Regions from separate parts of the Yersinia vastinensis genome, predicted to be linked through region 3. Evidence: predicted binding sites of a transcription regulator. Region 3 holds the regulator's gene; each other region holds the start of a gene.

Region 1 (6,742 bases), 1.0 Mb from region 3:
CTGACTTAGGGCCTCGTTAGGGCCAATAATACGTCAAAACGTAAAGTCACGGATGAAGGAATTTAAGCGGCTCCTGAGATTCAGGGGCCGTTTGTCTTCTAAAAACTGCGCTGTTGAAGTGTTGGTACAGCGCTGTAATGATTTGAAAATTAAGTAATGAGGCTTCAACAATGATACCTGTCATCGCGCTGGTCGGGCGCCCGAATGTGGGTAAATCCACACTATTTAACCGCTTAACGCATACCCGAGATGCGTTAGTCGCGGATTTTCCCGGGCTAACGCGTGACCGTAAATATGGTCGTGCCGAGGTCGAGGGTCATGAGTTTATCGTTATCGATACCGGTGGTATTGATGGCACAGAGGACGGTGTCGAAACCAAAATGGCGGGTCAATCGTTATTAGCGATTGAAGAAGCCGATATTGTTCTGTTTATGGTGGACGCACGTGCTGGATTGATGCCTGCGGATCAGGGTATTGCCCAACATCTGCGTAGTCGTGAGAAAGCGACTTTTCTGGTGGCCAACAAAACTGATGGGATTGACCCAGATACTGCCACAGCCGATTTTTATTCATTAGGTTTGGGTGAAGTTCATGCAATTGCGGCCTCCCATGGTCGTGGTGTGACTCAACTGATTGAAGATGTTATGGCGCCTTATATGGACGCCGAAGAGCCAGAAGCTGAGTTAACTGAAGAAGAAGCCAATGCCGCCTATTGGGCTGCACAGGAAGAGACAGAAGACACCATTCCTGAAGATGAAGAGGATGACTTTGATCCGCTGAGTCTGCCAATTAAGCTGGCAATCGTCGGGCGTCCTAACGTAGGTAAGTCCACACTAACTAACCGTATCCTCGGTGAAGATCGTGTGGTGGTTTATGATATGCCGGGCACCACGCGTGACAGCATTTATATTCCGATGACTCGCGATGAACGTGAATATATTCTGATTGATACAGCGGGTGTGCGTAAGCGCGGCAAGATTACTGAGGCGGTTGAAAAATTCTCGGTCATTAAAACCTTGCAGGCAATTGAAGATTCCAACGTGGTGCTGTTGGTAATTGATGCCCGTGATGGTATTTCAGACCAAGATTTGTCTCTGTTAGGCTTTATTCTCAATAGTGGGCGCTCACTTGTTATTGCGGTCAATAAATGGGATGGCATGACAGAAGAAGCCCGCACACAGGTTAAAGATATGCTTGACCTGCGCCTTGGCTTTGTTGATTTTGCCCGCATTCACTTCATTTCTGCCTTGCACGGTAGTGGTGTCGGCAACCTGTTTGAATCTATACAGGAAGCCTATGACTGTTCTACCCGGCGTGTGGGGACTTCCTTACTGACCCGCATTATGCAAATGGCAGAAGAAGATCATCAGCCTCCATTGGTGCGTGGCCGTCGTGTGAAATTGAAATATGCGCATGCCGGTGGTTATAACCCACCTATCGTGGTTATCCATGGCAATCAGGTGACTGATTTATCAGATTCTTATAAACGTTATCTGATGAATTACTTCCGCCGTTCACTGAAAGTGATGGGGACGCCAATCCGTATTCAGTTTAAAGAGGGTGAGAACCCGTTTGCAGGTAAGCGCAATACCTTGACGCCAAACCAGATGCGTAAGCGTAAACGTTTGATGTCGCATCTGAAAAAAGCGAAGTAATAACAGCAAAGCGCGGGTATTCCGCGCTTTTTGCATTTTTGGCTAATCTACATTCTGAACCACTTAGCGGTAAACAAAAGGAGTTGAACGTCAGCCATGTCTTGGGAAACCTGGAGTTTTGCGTTTAGTGTCACCGTCCCCAGCTTATTGATGATGTTGCTCGGTGTGCTATTACGGCGCTTTGGTCTGATGGATGACCGTTTCTGCGATGGTGCAACCAAGTTAGTTTTCAATTTGGCGCTTCCCTGTCTGCTGTTCTTCAGCGTTGCCACCAATCACGTCAATCTGATGGATAACTTGCCTTTGGCTATCTATGGCGCGGTTGGCACCTTAGTGACCTTTTTATTGCTTGAGGTTGCAGCTAAGTGGTTAGTCAAAGACCCGAGAGAACGCGGCGTGTTTGTGCAGGGCGGTTTTAGGGCCAATACAGCGATTATGGGGTTAGCGTTCGCTATGACCGCCTATGGTGATGAAGGCGTGGCGCTGGGGTCAATGTATCTGACAGTGACTGTACTATTATTCAATATGTTGTCAGTTATAACGCTGACCCGCAGCTTGCAAACTGGGCAGGGTGGGAAAATCAGTAAATTGGCACTGTTGCGCAGTATTGTCACTAACCCACTGATTATTGGTTTACTGTGTGGTGTGGTTTATGCTCGAACCTATTTACCTATTCCTCAAGTGATTGCACAAACTGGCAGTTATATCTCAGCCTTGGCACTTCCACTGGCATTGCTCTGTACCGGAGCAAGCCTTGATTGGCATGCCATGTTCCGCTCCTCCAATGTAGCGGCGTTATCCTCAACAGCAAAACTATTTGTGGTGCCTATCTTAATGACGCTGGGTGGTTTACTGATGGGGTTCCGTGGTGCAACCTTAGGGATTATTTTCCTCTTTTCTGCGACGCCAACCGCCGCAGGTAGCTATGTCATGACTCGGGCGATGGGAGGGAATGCGGTATTGGCTGCGAACATTATCGCTCTCACTACTGTGGGGTCATTTTTCACTACAGCACTGGGGATTTATTTCTTACGTTCATTGGGCGTGATGTAAATTTTGACAAACACCTAGGAGAGAAATTATGGAAGCGTTATGTCCAGTTTGCCAACAGGTTATGGTGCAAGTGAGTGATCACTTTCATTGTTCTAACTGTCATGGCAACTATCAGCAGCAGGCGGATTGCCCTGATTGTGGCAAACCGCTGCAAGTGTTGAAAGCTTGTGGTGCGGTTGATTATTTTTGTCAGCAGGGTCATGGGCTGATTTCGAAAAGCCGCGTCCACTTTAGCTATCTGCCGACGGTGTGATAGCCGGCAGGGCTTTTATTGAATGACAACGCCGGGCGGTTTGGCGTTATTTTGCTGCTTTACGCTGACGTGTTTTTTTTGCCACATTGATGTGAGTGATTTCACTTTCCACCCAACCATCTTGCAATCGGGTCGTTAACTTATCGCCAGCCTGCACTTGCTTGGTGGTTTTGAGTAATGAGCCCTCAGGGGTTTGCGTGACACTGTAGCCACGGGCCAGTGTCGCCAATGGGCTGACCGTCTCCAATTGCGAACAGGCGATGCCAAAGCGTTGGCGATAGCCATTGAGTTGGCGTTCTAATGCCTGACGTAAACGATATTCCTGCTGCTGTACACGTTGGTTATAACGGTGAATTTGGTTTTGCGGCTGAACCTGAACCAAACGTTGCCCAAGGCGTTCAGTGCGTCGACTTAACTGGCGAATCTGCGCTTGTGCACTCTCTTCCAACCGGCGTTGCAACTTCAACAAAAGCGTCTGTTGGCGAGCAAGGCGCAGGTGCGGGTGCTGCTGTTGGAGCCGGTGCTCAAGGCGAGTGAATTGTTGGCTGCGTTGCGCCAGATAGTAATCCATCGCCATTTCCATTCGCTGTTGCTGCCCCTGTATTTGCCTAACTAACTCGATTTGGTTGCGGCTGATTAGTTCTGCGGCAGCTGAAGGCGTTGGGGCGCGTAGGTCAGCGACAAAATCAGCAATAGTGACATCGGTTTCATGGCCGACGGCACTGACAATAGGAATGCGGCTGTTAAAGATGGCACGAGCCACTCGTTCGTCGTTAAAACTCCATAAGTCTTCCAGTGAACCGCCACCACGCCCGACGATTAACACATCGCATTCACCACGCAAGTTAGCTAATTGAATCGCACGGACAATTTGCACAGGAGCATCGACGCCTTGCACGGGGGTCGGGTAAATAATGACTGGCAGTGAAGGATCACGGCGTTGTAAAACCTGTAAAACATCGTGCAGTGCGGCACCGCTGGATGAAGTAATAACCCCGACTTGTTTAGCCGGATTAGGCAGTGATTGCTTGTGGCTCTGGTCAAAAAGCCCCTCAGCGGCGAGTTGCTGTTTAAGTTGCTCAAACTGTTGTTGCAGTAATCCGTCACCGGCGGGTTGCATGCTTTCTGCAATTAATTGGTAATCGCCGCGCGGTTCATACAGCGTAATTGAGGCCCTGACCAACACTTGCTGGCCATTTTGCGGACGAAAAGTTGTCCGGCGATTACTGTTGCGGAACATCGCGCAACGCACCTGCGCCCGGTCATCTTTCAAGGTGAAATACCAGTGACCAGACGAAGGCTGCGAGAAGTTGGAAATCTCGGCAGTGAGCCAAATCAGGCCCATTTCCATTTCCAGCAGTTGTCGCACCGTCTGATTCAGGCGGCTGACAGTAAAAATTGATGGCGCAGAAGATTGTGACATGTGACCTGGATCAAGTTTTTAAACAAGCACTTAATTGATCGATATTACCTGCCTCAAACTGCTTGGCAAGAAAAATAATGAGAAAGTGCTGGAGGCAACCGATTACGCTCTGTATAATGCCACGGCAATATTTTATCTTTTTACATTCACCTTGGTGAGATATTGCCCATGCTACGTATCGCGAAAGAAGCTCTAACATTTGACGACGTTCTCCTGGTTCCAGCCCACTCCACAGTCTTGCCTAATACGGCAGAACTTGGTACTCAACTGACTGCAACTATCCGCCTGAATATCCCTATGCTGTCCGCAGCAATGGATACCGTAACCGAGTCTCGTCTGGCCATTGCGCTGGCACAAGAGGGCGGTTTAGGGTTCATCCACAAAAATATGTCCATTGAGCGCCAGGCTGAAGAAGTCAGTCGGGTGAAAAAACATGAAAGTGGCGTTGTTACCGAGCCACAAACAGTGACACCAACCACCACTCTCCGCCAAGTTAAAGAACTGACCGCCCGTAATGGTTTTGCCGGTTATCCGGTCGTGACCGAAGATTACGAACTGGTTGGGATCATTACTGGCCGTGATGTTCGCTTTGTTACTGATCTGGACCAACCCGTGACGGCGGTTATGACACCGAAAGAGCGTTTGGTTACGGTTAAAGAAGGCGAAGCTCGCGAAGTTGTTCTGCAAAAAATGCATGAAAAACGTGTCGAAAAAGCGTTGGTTGTGGACGATAGCTTCCATCTGCGCGGCATGATCACTGTAAAAGACTTCCAAAAAGCAGAGCGCAAACCTAATGCTTGTAAAGACGAGCATGGCCGTCTGCGTGTCGGTGCTGCGGTTGGTGCCGGTGCGGGTAATGAAGAGCGTATCGATGCTCTGGTTGCTGCTGGCGTCGATGTTTTGTTGATTGACTCATCTCATGGTCACTCTGAAGGCGTTCTGCAACGTATCCGCGAAACTCGTGCTAAATATCCTAACCTGCAAATTGTTGGCGGTAATGTCGCGACTGGGGCTGGGGCTAAAGCCTTGGCTGATGCGGGTGTTAGCGCAGTTAAAGTGGGTATCGGCCCTGGTTCAATCTGTACGACTCGTATCGTGACCGGTGTTGGTGTTCCACAGATAACGGCTATTGCTGATGCGGTTGAAGCATTGGAAGGTACTGGGATCCCGGTGATTGCCGATGGCGGTATTCGTTTCTCTGGCGATATTGCTAAAGCCATTGCAGCAGGCGCGTCCTGTGTGATGGTCGGCTCCATGCTGGCAGGTACTGAAGAATCTCCAGGTGAAATCGAACTCTATCAGGGGCGTTCATTCAAATCTTATCGCGGTATGGGTTCTTTGGGTGCTATGTCCAAAGGATCTTCAGACCGCTATTTCCAGACCGATAATGCGGCCGACAAATTGGTGCCAGAGGGTATCGAAGGGCGCGTGGCATATAAAGGTTTGTTGAAAGAGATTGTGCATCAGCAAATGGGAGGCCTGCGTTCATGTATGGGTTTGACCGGCTGTGGCACCATCAATGAATTACGCACCAAAGCTGAGTTTGTTCGCATCAGTGGTGCAGGTATTCAAGAAAGCCATGTGCATGATGTGACGATTACTAAAGAGTCACCAAACTATCGCATGGGCTAATTTCAGGGGCGTAAACCGGCGAATATGGACATCGCCCGCAGCTCGTATTGCTTATTGACTGGGTGTCAATTGCGCATACTGTGCTGCGGGCGCTAACCAAGTTCTTGGTTATGCCACGGAAATGCTTTCAATTATTTTATTAAAAACTTGTGGAACATGCCGCACATGACAAAAAATATTCATAAACATCGCATCCTTATTCTTGATTTCGGTTCGCAATACACCCAGTTAATCGCGCGCCGTGTTCGTGAAATCGGTGTCTATTGTGAGCTATGGGCGTGGGACGTGACCGAAGCCCAGATCCGTGAGTTTAATCCAAGCGGTATCATTCTTTCTGGTGGCCCTGAAAGCACCACGGAGCATGATAGTCCGCGCGCGCCAGATTATGTTTTCACTGCGGGTGTGCCGGTATTAGGTGTGTGCTACGGCATGCAGACCATGGCAACCCAGTTAGGCGGCAAAGTTGAAGGCTCTAATCAGCGCGAGTTCGGTTATGCACAGGTTGAAATTAAAACTGAATGTGCACTGATTCGTGATATCAAAGATGCTATCAATCCAGCCGGCGAAGCGGTGCTGGATGTTTGGATGAGCCATGGTGACAAAGTCACGGCAATCCCATCTGATTTTGTGACGGTTGCCAGCACAGATACCTGCCCGTTTGCCATTATGGCCAACGAAGAAAAACATTTTTACGGTGTACAGTTCCATCCTGAAGTGACCCATACC
Region 2 (6,742 bases), 2.1 Mb from region 3:
GGCGTCCCCAAGGGGATTCGAACCCCTGTTACAGCCGTGAAAGGGCAGTGTCCTAGGCCTCTAGACGATGGGGACACAAAAATTTCTACTGAATCAGCGATTCAGTATTTTTGTGTAAAGGTGAGAATGTGGTGACACATTCGAACGACTGATGCAGTAAAAACTCGATGCCGAGGTTTTATCGCACAATCATCACCCTCATCAACAGGTGCTCTTGCTCATTACTTTTATCAGACAATCTGTGTGGACACTACGCAATGCGTATCGTTAGGTAAGGAGGTGATCCAACCGCAGGTTCCCCTACGGTTACCTTGTTACGACTTCACCCCAGTCATGAATCACAAAGTGGTAAGCGCCCTCCCGAAGGTTAAGCTACCTACTTCTTTTGCAACCCACTCCCATGGTGTGACGGGCGGTGTGTACAAGGCCCGGGAACGTATTCACCGTAGCATTCTGATCTACGATTACTAGCGATTCCGACTTCATGGAGTCGAGTTGCAGACTCCAATCCGGACTACGACAGACTTTATGTGGTCCGCTTGCTCTCGCGAGTTCGCTTCACTTTGTATCTGCCATTGTAGCACGTGTGTAGCCCTACTCGTAAGGGCCATGATGACTTGACGTCATCCCCACCTTCCTCCGGTTTATCACCGGCAGTCTCCTTTGAGTTCCCACCATTACGTGCTGGCAACAAAGGATAAGGGTTGCGCTCGTTGCGGGACTTAACCCAACATTTCACAACACGAGCTGACGACAGCCATGCAGCACCTGTCTCACAGTTCCCGAAGGCACCTAAGCATCTCTGCTCAGTTCTGTGGATGTCAAGAGTAGGTAAGGTTCTTCGCGTTGCATCGAATTAAACCACATGCTCCACCGCTTGTGCGGGCCCCCGTCAATTCATTTGAGTTTTAACCTTGCGGCCGTACTCCCCAGGCGGTCGACTTAACGCGTTAGCTCCGGAAGCCACGCCTCAAGGGCACAACCTCCAAGTCGACATCGTTTACAGCGTGGACTACCAGGGTATCTAATCCTGTTTGCTCCCCACGCTTTCGCACCTGAGCGTCAGTCTTTGTCCAGGGGGCCGCCTTCGCCACCGGTATTCCTCCAGATCTCTACGCATTTCACCGCTACACCTGGAATTCTACCCCCCTCTACAAGACTCTAGCTTGCCAGTTTCAAATGCAGTTCCCAAGTTAAGCTCGGGGATTTCACATCTGACTTAACAAACCGCCTGCGTGCGCTTTACGCCCAGTAATTCCGATTAACGCTTGCACCCTCCGTATTACCGCGGCTGCTGGCACGGAGTTAGCCGGTGCTTCTTCTGCGAGTAACGTCAATCACTTCACGTATTAAGTGAAATGCCTTCCTCCTCGCTGAAAGTGCTTTACAACCCGAAGGCCTTCTTCACACACGCGGCATGGCTGCATCAGGCTTGCGCCCATTGTGCAATATTCCCCACTGCTGCCTCCCGTAGGAGTCTGGACCGTGTCTCAGTTCCAGTGTGGCTGGTCATCCTCTCAGACCAGCTAGGGATCGTCGCCTAGGTGAGCCATTACCCCACCTACTAGCTAATCCCATCTGGGCACATCCGATGGCGTGAGGCCCGAAGGTCCCCCACTTTGCTCTTTCGAGGTCATGCGGTATTAGCTACCGTTTCCAGTAGTTATCCCCCTCCATCAGGCAGTTTCCCAGACATTACTCACCCGTCCGCCGCTCGCCGGCAAAGTAGCAAGCTACTTTCCGCTGCCGCTCGACTTGCATGTGTTAGGCCTGCCGCCAGCGTTCAATCTGAGCCATGATCAAACTCTTCAATTTAAGATTTGTTTGATTTGCTACCCTTTCCTTAATGAAAAGCAAAGAGAGCGATGCTCAAAGATTACTTTCTGCAAATATGCATTCGAACCGAAGTTCAAATGTTTACTGCTTTGGTCACTCTTCAAGACTTTGATATTTCTTCTGCCTGCCGAAACAGGCTTCGATATCGTCTTGCGAGTGCCCACACAGATTGTCTGATAAATTGTTAAAGAGCAGTGCGTTAGCAACCCGTGGTTGGTAACGCGAGGTGCGCATATTACGCTTTCCTCATTCAGAGTCAACTACTAATTTCGTTGAATTTCTCTGTTCTCTTTGCCGGTCACTTAACTACTTGATTCGTTGTGTGCCGTCTCGATGGATGCGCATTATAGGGAGTTCTGAGCTGCCCGCAACCGCTAATTTCAATAAAAATGACTGTTTGCTGCATTCCACAGCAAAACCCCGCCTTATACCCTGTTGTACACAAACTTATCCACAGATTGAATCTGAACTCAAAATTGACGAGCATCGCGCAATCGTTTTCGCTACAATTCCTCGCGTTGAAAAACGTAACCTTGTTGGCAAAGTTGGGACGTTATCTGAATCTGTTCTTCTCTTTATAGCGCTATATAGATAGAAGAGATCCACGTAACGCTCTATTGATTGATTGCGAAGAACAACTGCGACTCCAAAGCCAAGGGATAAAACCATGCAACAACGCCGCCCAATCCGCCGTGCTCTACTCAGTGTCTCTGACAAAGCCGGGATCATCGAATTCGCCACTGCACTTTCACAACGTGGTATCGAGTTACTTTCCACTGGCGGGACCGCCCGTCTGCTGGCTGATGCTGGTCTGCCAGTAACAGAAGTTTCTGACTACACCGGTTTCCCAGAAATGATGGACGGACGCGTTAAGACTTTGCATCCCAAAGTACATGGCGGCATTCTAGGCCGTCGTGGTCAGGATGATGGCATCATGGCTCAACATAATATCCAGCCAATTGATATTGTGGTTGTGAACTTATATCCGTTCGCTCAGACGGTCGCCCGCCCTGATTGCTCACTAGAAGATGCAGTGGAGAATATCGATATCGGTGGCCCAACCATGGTGCGCTCCGCCGCTAAGAACCACAAAGACGTCGCGATTGTCGTTAAGAGTAGCGACTACCCAGCAATTATTGCTGAACTCGATGAAAATGAGGGTTCACTGACTTATCCAACCCGTTTCGATCTGGCGATTAAAGCTTTCGAACACACCGCCGCCTACGACAGCATGATTGCCAACTACTTTGGTGCGCTGGTTCCGCCTTATTATGGCGACACTGAACAACCTGCTGGCCGCTTCCCTCGGACTCTGAATCTTAACTATATAAAGAAACAAGATATGCGCTACGGTGAGAACAGCCACCAGAATGCCGCCTTCTATATAGAAGAAGATATTAAAGAAGCCTCCGTTGCCACAGCACAACAATTACAAGGTAAGGCGCTCTCTTATAACAACATCGCTGATACCGATGCCGCACTTGAGTGTGTGAAAGAGTTCAGCGAACCTGCCTGTGTCATCGTCAAGCATGCCAACCCATGTGGCGTCGCAATTGCTGATTCTCTGTTGGCAGCTTACGACAAAGCGTATAAAACTGACCCCACATCGGCTTTCGGCGGTATTATTGCTTTTAACCGTGAGCTGGATGCTGAAACCGCAAACGCCATTATCAGCCGCCAGTTTGTCGAAGTGATTATTGCCCCCTCTGTCAGTGCCGAGGCACTGGCGCTGTTAGCTGCCAAACAGAATGTTCGCGTTCTGACTTGCGGTCAGTGGCAAGAACGTACTGCCGCGCTGGATTTCAAACGCGTCAATGGCGGTTTATTGGTGCAAGATCGTGATTTAGGTATGGTGACCGCAGCAGATCTGCGTGTGGTATCCAAACGCCAACCGACCGAGCAGGAGCTACGTGATGCGCTGTTCTGCTGGAAGGTTGCCAAGTTTGTTAAATCTAACGCCATTGTTTATGCGCGCGATAATATGACCATCGGCATAGGCGCAGGCCAAATGAGCCGTGTGTATTCAGCCAAAATCGCCGGTATCAAAGCGGCCGATGAAGGTTTGCAGGTGGCAGGCTCCGCCATGGCATCCGACGCGTTCTTCCCGTTCCGCGACGGTATTGATGCCGCTGCGGCCGTAGGTATCACTTGTGTCATCCAGCCTGGTGGCTCTATCCGTGATGACGAAGTTATTGCTGCCGCGGATGAACACGGTATTGCCATGATCTTTACCGACATGCGCCATTTCCGTCATTAATTAAACCTCTTGTCTAAGTGGGGTATGCGCTCTGGTGTATATCCCACGGAGTTATCCAAATGAATATTTTGATTATTGGCAATGGCGGGCGCGAACATGCACTGGGCTGGAAAGCAGCACAGTCACCTTTAGCGGATAAAATTTATGTCGCCCCAGGTAATGCAGGGACGGCACTGGAGCCTCGGCTAGAAAACGTGGATATCGCTGCTACCGATATCGCGGGTTTACTGGCTTTTGCGCAAAAGCATGATATTGGCTTGACTATCGTCGGTCCAGAAGCTCCGCTGGTGATTGGTGTCGTTGATGCTTTCCGTGCAGCGGGCCTAACCATCTTTGGCCCAACACAAGCGGCCGCGCAGTTAGAAGGTTCTAAGGCTTTCACCAAAGATTTTCTGGCACGCCACAATATCCCAACCGCGTTTTATCAGAATTTCACCGAGGTCGAACCGGCTTTAGCCTATGTTCGTAATATTGGTGCCCCCATCGTGATTAAGGCTGATGGGCTGGCTGCGGGCAAAGGTGTGATCGTCGCCATGACGCTGGAAGAGGCGGAAACCGCCGTTCACGATATGCTGGCAGGCAATGCATTTGGTGATGCAGGCCATCGCATTGTTGTGGAAGAGTTCTTGGATGGCGAAGAAGCCAGCTTTATTGTCATGGTTGACGGCGAGAACGTGCTGCCAATGGCAACCAGCCAAGACCATAAACGCGTGGGTGATGGTGACACCGGCCCGAACACCGGTGGTATGGGAGCTTATTCTCCCGCCCCAGTTGTCACAGATGAAGTTCATCAGCGCGTCATGAGTCAGGTTATCTGGCCAACCGTGCGTGGCATGGCAGCAGAAGGCAATGTTTATACCGGCTTCCTCTATGCTGGTTTGATGATTTCCGCAGATGGGCAACCGAAAGTTATCGAATTCAACTGCCGCTTTGGTGATCCTGAGACCCAACCCATTATGCTACGGATGCGTTCAGATTTAGTTGAGCTATGTTTAGCCGGTGCACAGGGCAAACTGGATGAGAAAACCTCTGAGTGGGATGAGCGCCCATCACTGGGTGTTGTTCTGGCCGCTGGCGGTTATCCGGGTGAGTATCGTCAGGGTGATGTTATTCACGGATTGCCACAGCAAGAAGTGGCCGACGGGAAAGTATTTCACGCCGGAACCAAGCTCGATGGCCATAATAACGTCGTAACCAGCGGCGGCCGAGTGTTATGTGTTACAGCGCTCGGAGCTACCGTCGCTCAAGCACAACAACACGCTTATAAACTTGCTGAGAATATTCAGTGGGAAGGTGTTTTCTGCCGTAAAGATATTGGCTATCGTGCAATTGCTCGTGGTAAATAACTCGCGAGAAAGATAATAGTCATCACTTCGAAGGGTACCGTTCGCGGTGCCCTTTTATCTTTGTATTACAAACTGCCGGCAGTAGGTTCCCAGCGGCAGAAATCTTGGTTGGCCACTAATAGCAATTGTTGACCTTCAGGTGAGTCCAGCCACGCAATCCCCAGAGGTTCTGCGCTATTCGCACCTCGCTTATTCAGCCATGCCTGCGAATTATCATCAAGGCTCAGACGTAATGTCTTTCCAGCACAGGTCGTCACGATCCCTTCCTGCCAACGCCCCTGAATTAACTTAACGTTTCCGGCACGCAGCGCACTACTTAACTCCAGGATCCGTTTGGCTTCCAATTGGTAAACTGCAATATTATCGGCAGAAAGCTGCTCACGCCGTGTCGCTAATTGGCGCTGCATAAAACTGACCTGACCTTGTTCATCAAAACGTAATTCGACACTTTGTGGGTTTTGCCCCAAATCATTACGTCGGATTTCCCGTAATAAGCCATTTTGATATTCGTAAAAGGTCACGCGGGTATTATCCCCAGAATAGGGGCTGTAGACGCTCATCAGCATTTGTGGTTGCTGCTGCGCATTATCCTGACGCCATAAACGAACGACACCGTTATCGGCGATATATCCGCTGGCGCTAAATTGGGGGGTGCCCGACTGACTGCTACAGGCGCTGAGACCAAAAACTAAACCGAGGGTCATCAGCACCCGCTGCATAAACAAAAGGGGCTTTGCCACCCCTATGTTTATTATTTTCACTGACACACTATGACTTAACAGCGTCTTTCAGTGCTTTACCAGAAACAAACGCTGGCACATTAGCTGCAGCAATTTTGATTTCTTTACCGGTTTGTGGGTTGCGGCCAGTGCGCTCACTACGATGGTTTACTTTGAAAGTACCGAAACCAACCAATTGTACTGCATCACCCTCTTTCAGAGATTCAGTAATTGCACCCAAAGTGGACTCCAAAGCTGCTTTAGCTTGTACTTTAGAAAGGTCCGCTTTCTCCGCGATTACGTCAATCAGTTGAGTCTTATTCATAAGTTATCCTTACAGTGTGTTTATCGTTTGCAAAGCATCGAGTGCGACGGATATGCCGATTGACAGCACTCTCCTGCATACACGCACCGATAGCCACTTTTTTTCGCCCCCCAAATGTAGAACAGACAGGGGGCAGATGTGAAGCCTTAAGACGTGACAAATCAGGCGTTAAATCACGTTTTCTTGCCTTATTGCGCTAAATTTATGCCAATGTTGCTAACAGCCGCTTCCCGCAGGTCAGATCGTAACCCTTTGATCA
Region 3 (6,742 bases):
ATTGTACCTGCTCGCCAAGCTTAAGCAATCTTTGTCATTAAAAATCCCGGAAGTGCCTTTTTCATTTAAGTGGTTTGGTTTTCCTGACCTTATGAGGCAAAATCAGGGCAAAGCATTTTCTTTTTATAGATAACAGATAAGAGGCATGGCGTATGTTTACTGGTATTGTTCAAGGCACCGCGCCAGTGGTTGCCATCGAGGAAAAATCCAACTTCCGTACCCATGTGGTGGAAATGCCAAGCGAGCTATTGCCAGAGTTAGCTTTAGGTGCTTCTGTCGCCCACAATGGCTGCTGTCTAACCGTGACAGAAGTTAATGGAAATCGGGTCAGTTTTGATTTAATGAAAGAGACGCTGCGCATTACTAATCTTGGCGATATTAAAGAGGGAGATGTTGTTAATTTGGAGCGGGCTGCTAAATTCAGTGATGAAATTGGTGGGCACCTTATGTCCGGCCATATTATGTGCACTGCGGAAATAGCCAAGATTTACACCTCAGAAAATAATCGTCAGATTTGGTTTCGCATGCCGAGCGACGATTTAATGAAATATGTGCTACATAAAGGTTTCATCGGTATTGATGGTATCAGTCTGACCATTGGTGAGGTTGTCGGTAACCGTTTTTGTGTCCATTTAATTCCGGAAACGTTGGCGCGTACCACATTGGGTAAAAAACGTTTAGGGCACAGAGTAAATATAGAGATAGACCCACAAACACAGGCAGTAGTGGATACGGTCGAACGGGTTCTGGCACAGCGTGATATTGCTCATGCAGCAGCGGCGGCTGAAAAAGCTATTCGGGGATAACACCGAATAAAATAAGGCAGGGGGCTGATGCCCGCTGCCTTGGTTACTTAATGCTTTAAAGCATCAACGAGGAACCCGAATACCACCTTCTACCCCATTGGGGCTAAATAACACCTGCCATAATTGAATGTCTCTAGCACGGAATGCGCCAGCACAAGCATTCAGATAATAGCTAAACATCCTTTCAAATCGTGGAGAGTAATTCTCTGCCAAACTTGGCCATGCTGCTTGAAAACGCTCATACCATGCCATTAACGTCCGGTCATAATCTGCACCAAAATTATGCCAATCCTCCATAATGAAATAAGGTTCACTGGCTTGGGCTATATGCCTTACTGACGGTAGACAGCCATTAGGGAAGATATATTTATTGATCCACGGATCAATGCTCAAATCAGTGCGATTAGCACCGATGGTGTGCAACAAGAATAAACCATCAGGTTTTAAATTACGGTTTACCACCTCGAAATAGGTGTGATAATTCTTCGGTCCAACATGTTCGAACATCCCAACAGAAACGATGCGATCGAATTGTTCATTCAAGTCACGATAATCTTGCAGCAAAATAGTGACATCCAACCCTTCACAGCGTTTTTGGGCCAATTTTTGCTGCTCTGCTGAGATAGTGACACCGGAAACCGATACACCGAAATGCCGGGCAGCATAGGCGGCAAGCCCACCCCAGCCACAGCCGATATCGAGCAATTTCATTCCCGGAGCCAATTGCAGCTTCTCGCAAATCATCTGCAATTTATTTTCTTGCGCTTGCTCAAGTGTTGTGGCGTTTTTCCAGTAACCGCAAGAGTATTGCATATTAGGGTCGAGCATAAGGCTAAAGAGGTCATTACCGAGATCGTAATGTTCTTTACCGACAATCCAGGCTCTTTTCTTTGATTGCAAATTGATAATGCGTGCAGCGGCAATTCGTAAAGTATCTTTGAGATGGTGTGGAAGTTGGTTTTCTAGGCCCGCTCTGAGAACTCGCTGGAAGAAAATATCCAGGCGGTCACATTCCCACCAGCCGTCCATATAACTCTCACCTAATGCCAAAGATCCTTCTTGTAATACCCGTTTAAAAAAGTCTGGGTTATTAACTCTAATGTCGAAGGGGCGTGAGCCATTGATTTCAATATCAGCCCGGTTTAGCATTTCTTGTACAATGCGAAACCACGGATTTTCTTGAATACTCTGGTCTTCTATACAGGATGAACTCATAGCTTCTCCATCACTTTCTTCTGACTTATGACCCGCGCAAATTGTCTTATGCGCTGATACATACCAATGAGGTTGTCGTGACCTTGGTGTCTGATGTCCTTGGCGGACATACCCACGGTATTTGAAGTTGCAATGGTCTTGCAGCTCCCATTACTTTGGGTAAAAGAGGAAGATTAAGAAGAAACCCTAATAACACGCTAAGTTAGGGTAACTCATCCATAAGAGTAAATGTGACGCAATCCACGCGCACAGAAAGTGCTTAAGATAATACTTTTTTTTAATGGTACTGTTATCGGTTAAATCGAGTATAGGCTCGCCGGGACGCTTTCTCAATAATAAATCGTTCCCGGCTTGCATGTTCGTTAGTGACTATTTTTATTAGTAATAATGACTCAGTGTGAATATTTTCTTCTTACTTATCATTCGGCTGCTGCCACGTTGGTGTAGCAACACCTTTAATCTTTGCATTCGCACTCACTGCCAAGTGTCTCTCTTGACCTAAAGCGTAGCAATAAATGCCATAACCTAGGGCCGCCAAAAGCACGGTTGAAAGCATCACTGTGACTGTGGCCAATAAGGGTTGGCTGATATAAGCCGAAACCATCATGCTGGCGACAAAACACAAACCGAGCTGAAGGGTATTTTGTAGCGCTGCTGCCTTTCCTGTATTCGCCGGAAAAGGGGTTAAAGCATTTGCTACGATAATAGGGTAGCAGGCACCATTCACTAGCGCCATTAAGCAGAAGGGAATAAGTAAGGTTGTTAATGTCGGAGTCGTTAATGTGGCGATCAGATAGAGTGCTATCATGCTAGCGGCGTAACCACTTAGCAACCAAGGCAACAGTGTATTGCCTTTCATCCGTGTTAGTGCACTACGGCAACCAAAACCACCCAGCAGAAAAGCTAATGTTTGTGGAACATAACTCAAACCTATCGCGTTTGGGCTATACCCCATATCTCCCAGAATAAAGGGTGACCCGGTCAACCAAGCAAAAAAACCTGCGCTACATGCCGCAAAAATCATCACGTTTCCGCTAAAGACCGGTGATTTCAGCAACTGCCAGAAACTAATGGCACTTTTATTTTGTGCTGCCTTATCAGAGGTGGTTTTTTTCCGCTCTTTCAGCAAGGCGGTCGGGATTAGCAATAGAAGTGTCACGGCCAATAACACGACAAAAATTGACCGCCAACTAAAGTGGTTTAAGAGCCATGCACCGAGCAACGGGGCTAGAGCAGGAGACAACGCCACTAAAGGCATAATAGTGGCAAAAACCCGGTTGGCTTTACCGTCCCGATAGCGGTCGATGACTAATGCTTGCCAGCTAACAGCGGCAGAACAGATGCCGACGGCTTGGATAAAACGCAGCACCAATAACTGGGTTGCGGTTTCAACCCACAAAATCCCCAAACAACCAATAGCAAAAAGCCCCAACCCGGCGAGTAACACAGGTTTACGACCCAGTTTATCGGAAATTGGCCCCCAGATAAGTTGAGCGATGGCGAAACCGGCGAGAAAGATACTTAGGCTGGCACTAATGGAGCCGGCAGAGGTTTGCAGTTCTTGCTGCATAGCGCCAAAGGCAGGCAAATACATATCTGTAGCCAGATAGCCCAACATGCTCAAACCAGCCAGATAGAACATGAAACTTGATGACGTCTTCATTCTTTATTTCTCTTTATCATATTTTTTGCAGGTAATTTGCTGTTTTTAGAAATTTTATCATTAGGGATTTATTGCGGGGGCATTCTATACGGCGCGATATTCTGTTGTGAACCGGTAATATTTGCGACATGCTATCAAAAAAATTGATAGCAAACGATTGAGTGAAAAGAGGCAGAAAAAATGTGGTCGGAATATGCGTTGGATGTGGTTGATGCCGTAGCTCGTACGGGGAGCTTCAGTGCAGCCGCCCAAGAATTGCACCGTGTGCCGTCTGCGGTGAGTTATACCGTACGCCAACTGGAAGAGTGGTTGGCAGTTCCGTTGTTTGAACGGCGCCACAGAGACGTGGAGTTGACCCCTGCGGGGCTGGTTTTTATTAAAGAAGCTCGAGATGTTATCAAAAAAATGAATGACACACGCCGTCAGTGCCAGCAAGTGGCGAATGGCTGGCGTGGCCAACTCAATATTGTGGTGGATAAAATAGTCAAACCGCAGCGGAGCCGCCACTTAGTATTAGATTTTTATCGTCATTTCCCTGATGTTGAGTTGCGGGTACGCTATGAAGTGTTTAATGGCGTCTGGGATGCGCTGGTGGATGGGCAGGCTGATATGGCTATTGGTGCAACACGTGCAATCCCGGTGAGAGGGCGGTTTGTGTTTCGTGATATGGGATTCTTGTCATGGCTCTGTGTGGTCAGCATTGACCATCCTCTTGCTCGTTTGACAGGGTCACTGAGTGACGATCAATTACGGCCTTACCCCTCGTTGTGTTTAGAAGACACGGCGAGAAACCTGCCAAAACGGGACACCTGGACGTTGGATAATCAACAGCGATTGGTGGCACCGGATTGGATGACCGGAATTGATTGTTTGTGTGAAGGATTGTGCATTGGCATGGTGCCTGCTCATATGGTGTCGCCTTTGATTGCGCAAGGAAAGTTGACGGTATTAACGTTGGCGGAGCCACTTCCCGATAGCCCATGCTGTTTAACTTGGGAGCAGAATAACCATTCTCCCGCTTTGGCTTGGCTGCTAGATTATTTGGGTGACAGTGTCACGCTAAATGACGAGTGGCTAAGAGACGATAATGCGCAGTTTGGCGAGGGAGTTGAGCAGTAGTGGCCGGTGGCATTGAAAGCTACCGGCCAAAGAGGGTTAACGGCGGTAGTCGCGGTATGGACCGTCAGCCACAGAACGGCGTTCGACCAATTTTGGATGCACCTCAATGGTCTGCGGATCTTCGCGTTTGCTGACAATACGATCCAACAACATGGCAAAGGCAGTTTCACCTAATCGCTCTTTGGGTTGGTGAATCGTTGTGAGCGCTGGCGAGAAATAGCGGGCATTACGCACGTTATCATACCCGATCACCGAAATATCTTGCGGCACTCGCAAGCCCAGTTCATCAGCTGCGCATATTGCGCCCATGGCCATAATATCTCCACCACAGAATACGGCGGTAGGGCGATGTTTTTGCGTTAGAATCTGATGCATGGCTTTATAGCCCGATTCGGGTTCAAAATCGCCCTGGACCACCCACTCATCACGCAGCGTGATGTTGGCCTCCTCTAAAGCTTTCAGAAAACCTTGATGGCGGCCCCCGCCGGTATTTCGCGACAGTTGGCCGGGGATGGCTCCAATATCACGATGACCGCGCTCAATCAGATAACGGCCTGCTAAATAGCCGCCTTCAAATGCATTATCAATGATTGAATCGGTAAAATCACCGCGCGCAGTGCCCCAATCCATCACCACCATGGGGATATTGCGATAATCTTCCAGCATCCCTAATAGTTGTTCTGGATATTCAGAACACATTACTAATAGGCCATCGACACGTTTTTGCGCCAGCATGGCCAGATACGCTTTTTGCTTATCCAGATTATTATGAGAGTTACATAAAATCAGGGTATAGCCCTTGCTATAACAGCTATTTTCAACCGCTTCGATCACTTCAGCAAAATAGGGCGCTTCACTGGATGTTGCCAGCAAACCAATTGACTTTGTGTGATTGACTTTCAAACTGCGAGCCACAGCACTGGGCGAATAATGCAATTCTTTAATTGCCGCCCACACGGCAGCCTTGGTGTTTTCGGCGACGAAACGAGTTTTATTGATCACGTGCGAAACGGTGGTGGTGGACACACCCGCATGTTTGGCCACATCTTTAATCGTTGCCATAAAAAAATAACTCCTAAGCTTACCTGTTACAGCAGGTAAGTATTATGTTAATCGTTTGCCTGCATGACTCGAAAACCGCTCAGACAGAAACATGATAGTAGGCTGGATAGTTGAATCCGCTGATTGTCTGAGAGTATTTATTGGACGTTATTAGTCGGTATGCAGTTATGAACTGCGAATTTTGTCTGATCTGGAGGAAAAGGGGAAGAGCTAATCAATGTTATAAAGTGCGTAATGAGCACAAGATTTTTTTTCCTAACTGTGGGAAAATAATTTAACGCACTAATTATGTGCCTTTTCCCTACTAAAACTAACCGGCTGAGGAGTATTTATGGATACCAATCTGAAAATGTCGCTGATTACGACTGTTGGCGCGCTGGCGATGATTATTGTCTTTAGCTTCGTGGCGGTCATGAATTAATTAAACCGCTTGCCGGTGTGAAGTGCTAAGTAGGGCGGATAATTCCGCCCTTAATTATTTTTACAATATCAGGCTAAATTCTTCTCGACGAAGGACCAGTTAACCAGTGCCCAGAAGTTCTCCAGATATTTTGGTCGTGCGTTGCGATAATCGATGTAATAGGCGTGTTCCCACACATCAACAGTCAACAATGGTTTATCAGCAGTTGTCAGTGGCGTGGCAGCATTTGATGTGCTGACAATTGCCAGCTTACCATCTGCTTTTTTTACCAGCCATGTCCAGCCTGCGCCAAAATTTTTCACTGCCGCATCAGTAAACTGCGCCTTAAATTCAGCAAAAGAACCAAACGATTGATTAATGGCATCCGCCACTTTGCCGGTCGGTTCACCGCCACCATTAGGGGATAGGCAATGCCAGTAAAAGGTGTGGTTCCAGACTTGGGCCGCATTATTAAAG

The links. The regulator PurR, encoded in region 3, represses purine synthesis genes. The targets are predictions, from matches to a motif close to CANGCAAACGTTTGCNTG.
Positions count from the first base shown of each region.
Region 1: guaB (IMP dehydrogenase) is a predicted target of PurR. The motif match lies at 4,476-4,493, and genes of this name have one in related genera.
Region 2: purH (bifunctional phosphoribosylaminoimidazolecarboxamide formyltransferase/IMP cyclohydrolase) is a predicted target of PurR. The motif match lies at 2,324-2,341, and genes of this name have one in related genera.

Region 1 is NZ_CP173260.1:1,221,540-1,228,281, forward strand. It holds gene der (ribosome biogenesis GTPase Der) at 171-1,655, shown strand; gene ACIOG0_RS05590 (AEC family transporter) at 1,752-2,708, shown strand; gene ACIOG0_RS05595 (zinc ribbon domain-containing protein) at 2,737-2,961, shown strand; gene xseA (exodeoxyribonuclease VII large subunit) at 3,008-4,384, opposite strand; gene guaB (IMP dehydrogenase) at 4,553-6,016, shown strand; gene guaA (glutamine-hydrolyzing GMP synthase) at 6,182-6,742, shown strand, end outside.
Region 2 is NZ_CP173260.1:4,363,438-4,370,179, forward strand. It holds tRNA gene ACIOG0_RS20190 (tRNA-Glu) at 1-75, opposite strand, end outside; rRNA gene ACIOG0_RS20195 (16S ribosomal RNA) at 273-1,815, opposite strand; gene ACIOG0_RS20200 (hypothetical protein) at 1,930-2,070, opposite strand; gene purH (bifunctional phosphoribosylaminoimidazolecarboxamide formyltransferase/IMP cyclohydrolase) at 2,504-4,093, shown strand; gene purD (phosphoribosylamine--glycine ligase) at 4,153-5,439, shown strand; gene ACIOG0_RS20215 (DUF1481 domain-containing protein) at 5,505-6,158, opposite strand; gene hupA (nucleoid-associated protein HU-alpha) at 6,208-6,483, opposite strand; gene ACIOG0_RS20225 (YjaG family protein) at 6,672-6,742, opposite strand, start outside.
Region 3 is NZ_CP173260.1:2,252,848-2,259,589, forward strand. It holds gene ACIOG0_RS10580 (riboflavin synthase) at 153-806, shown strand; gene cfa (cyclopropane fatty acyl phospholipid synthase) at 870-2,021, opposite strand; gene punC (purine nucleoside transporter PunC) at 2,434-3,684, opposite strand; gene punR (DNA-binding transcriptional activator PunR) at 3,865-4,803, shown strand; gene purR (HTH-type transcriptional repressor PurR) at 4,840-5,865, opposite strand; gene ACIOG0_RS10605 (YnhF family membrane protein) at 6,197-6,286, shown strand; gene sodB (superoxide dismutase [Fe]) at 6,355-6,742, opposite strand, start outside.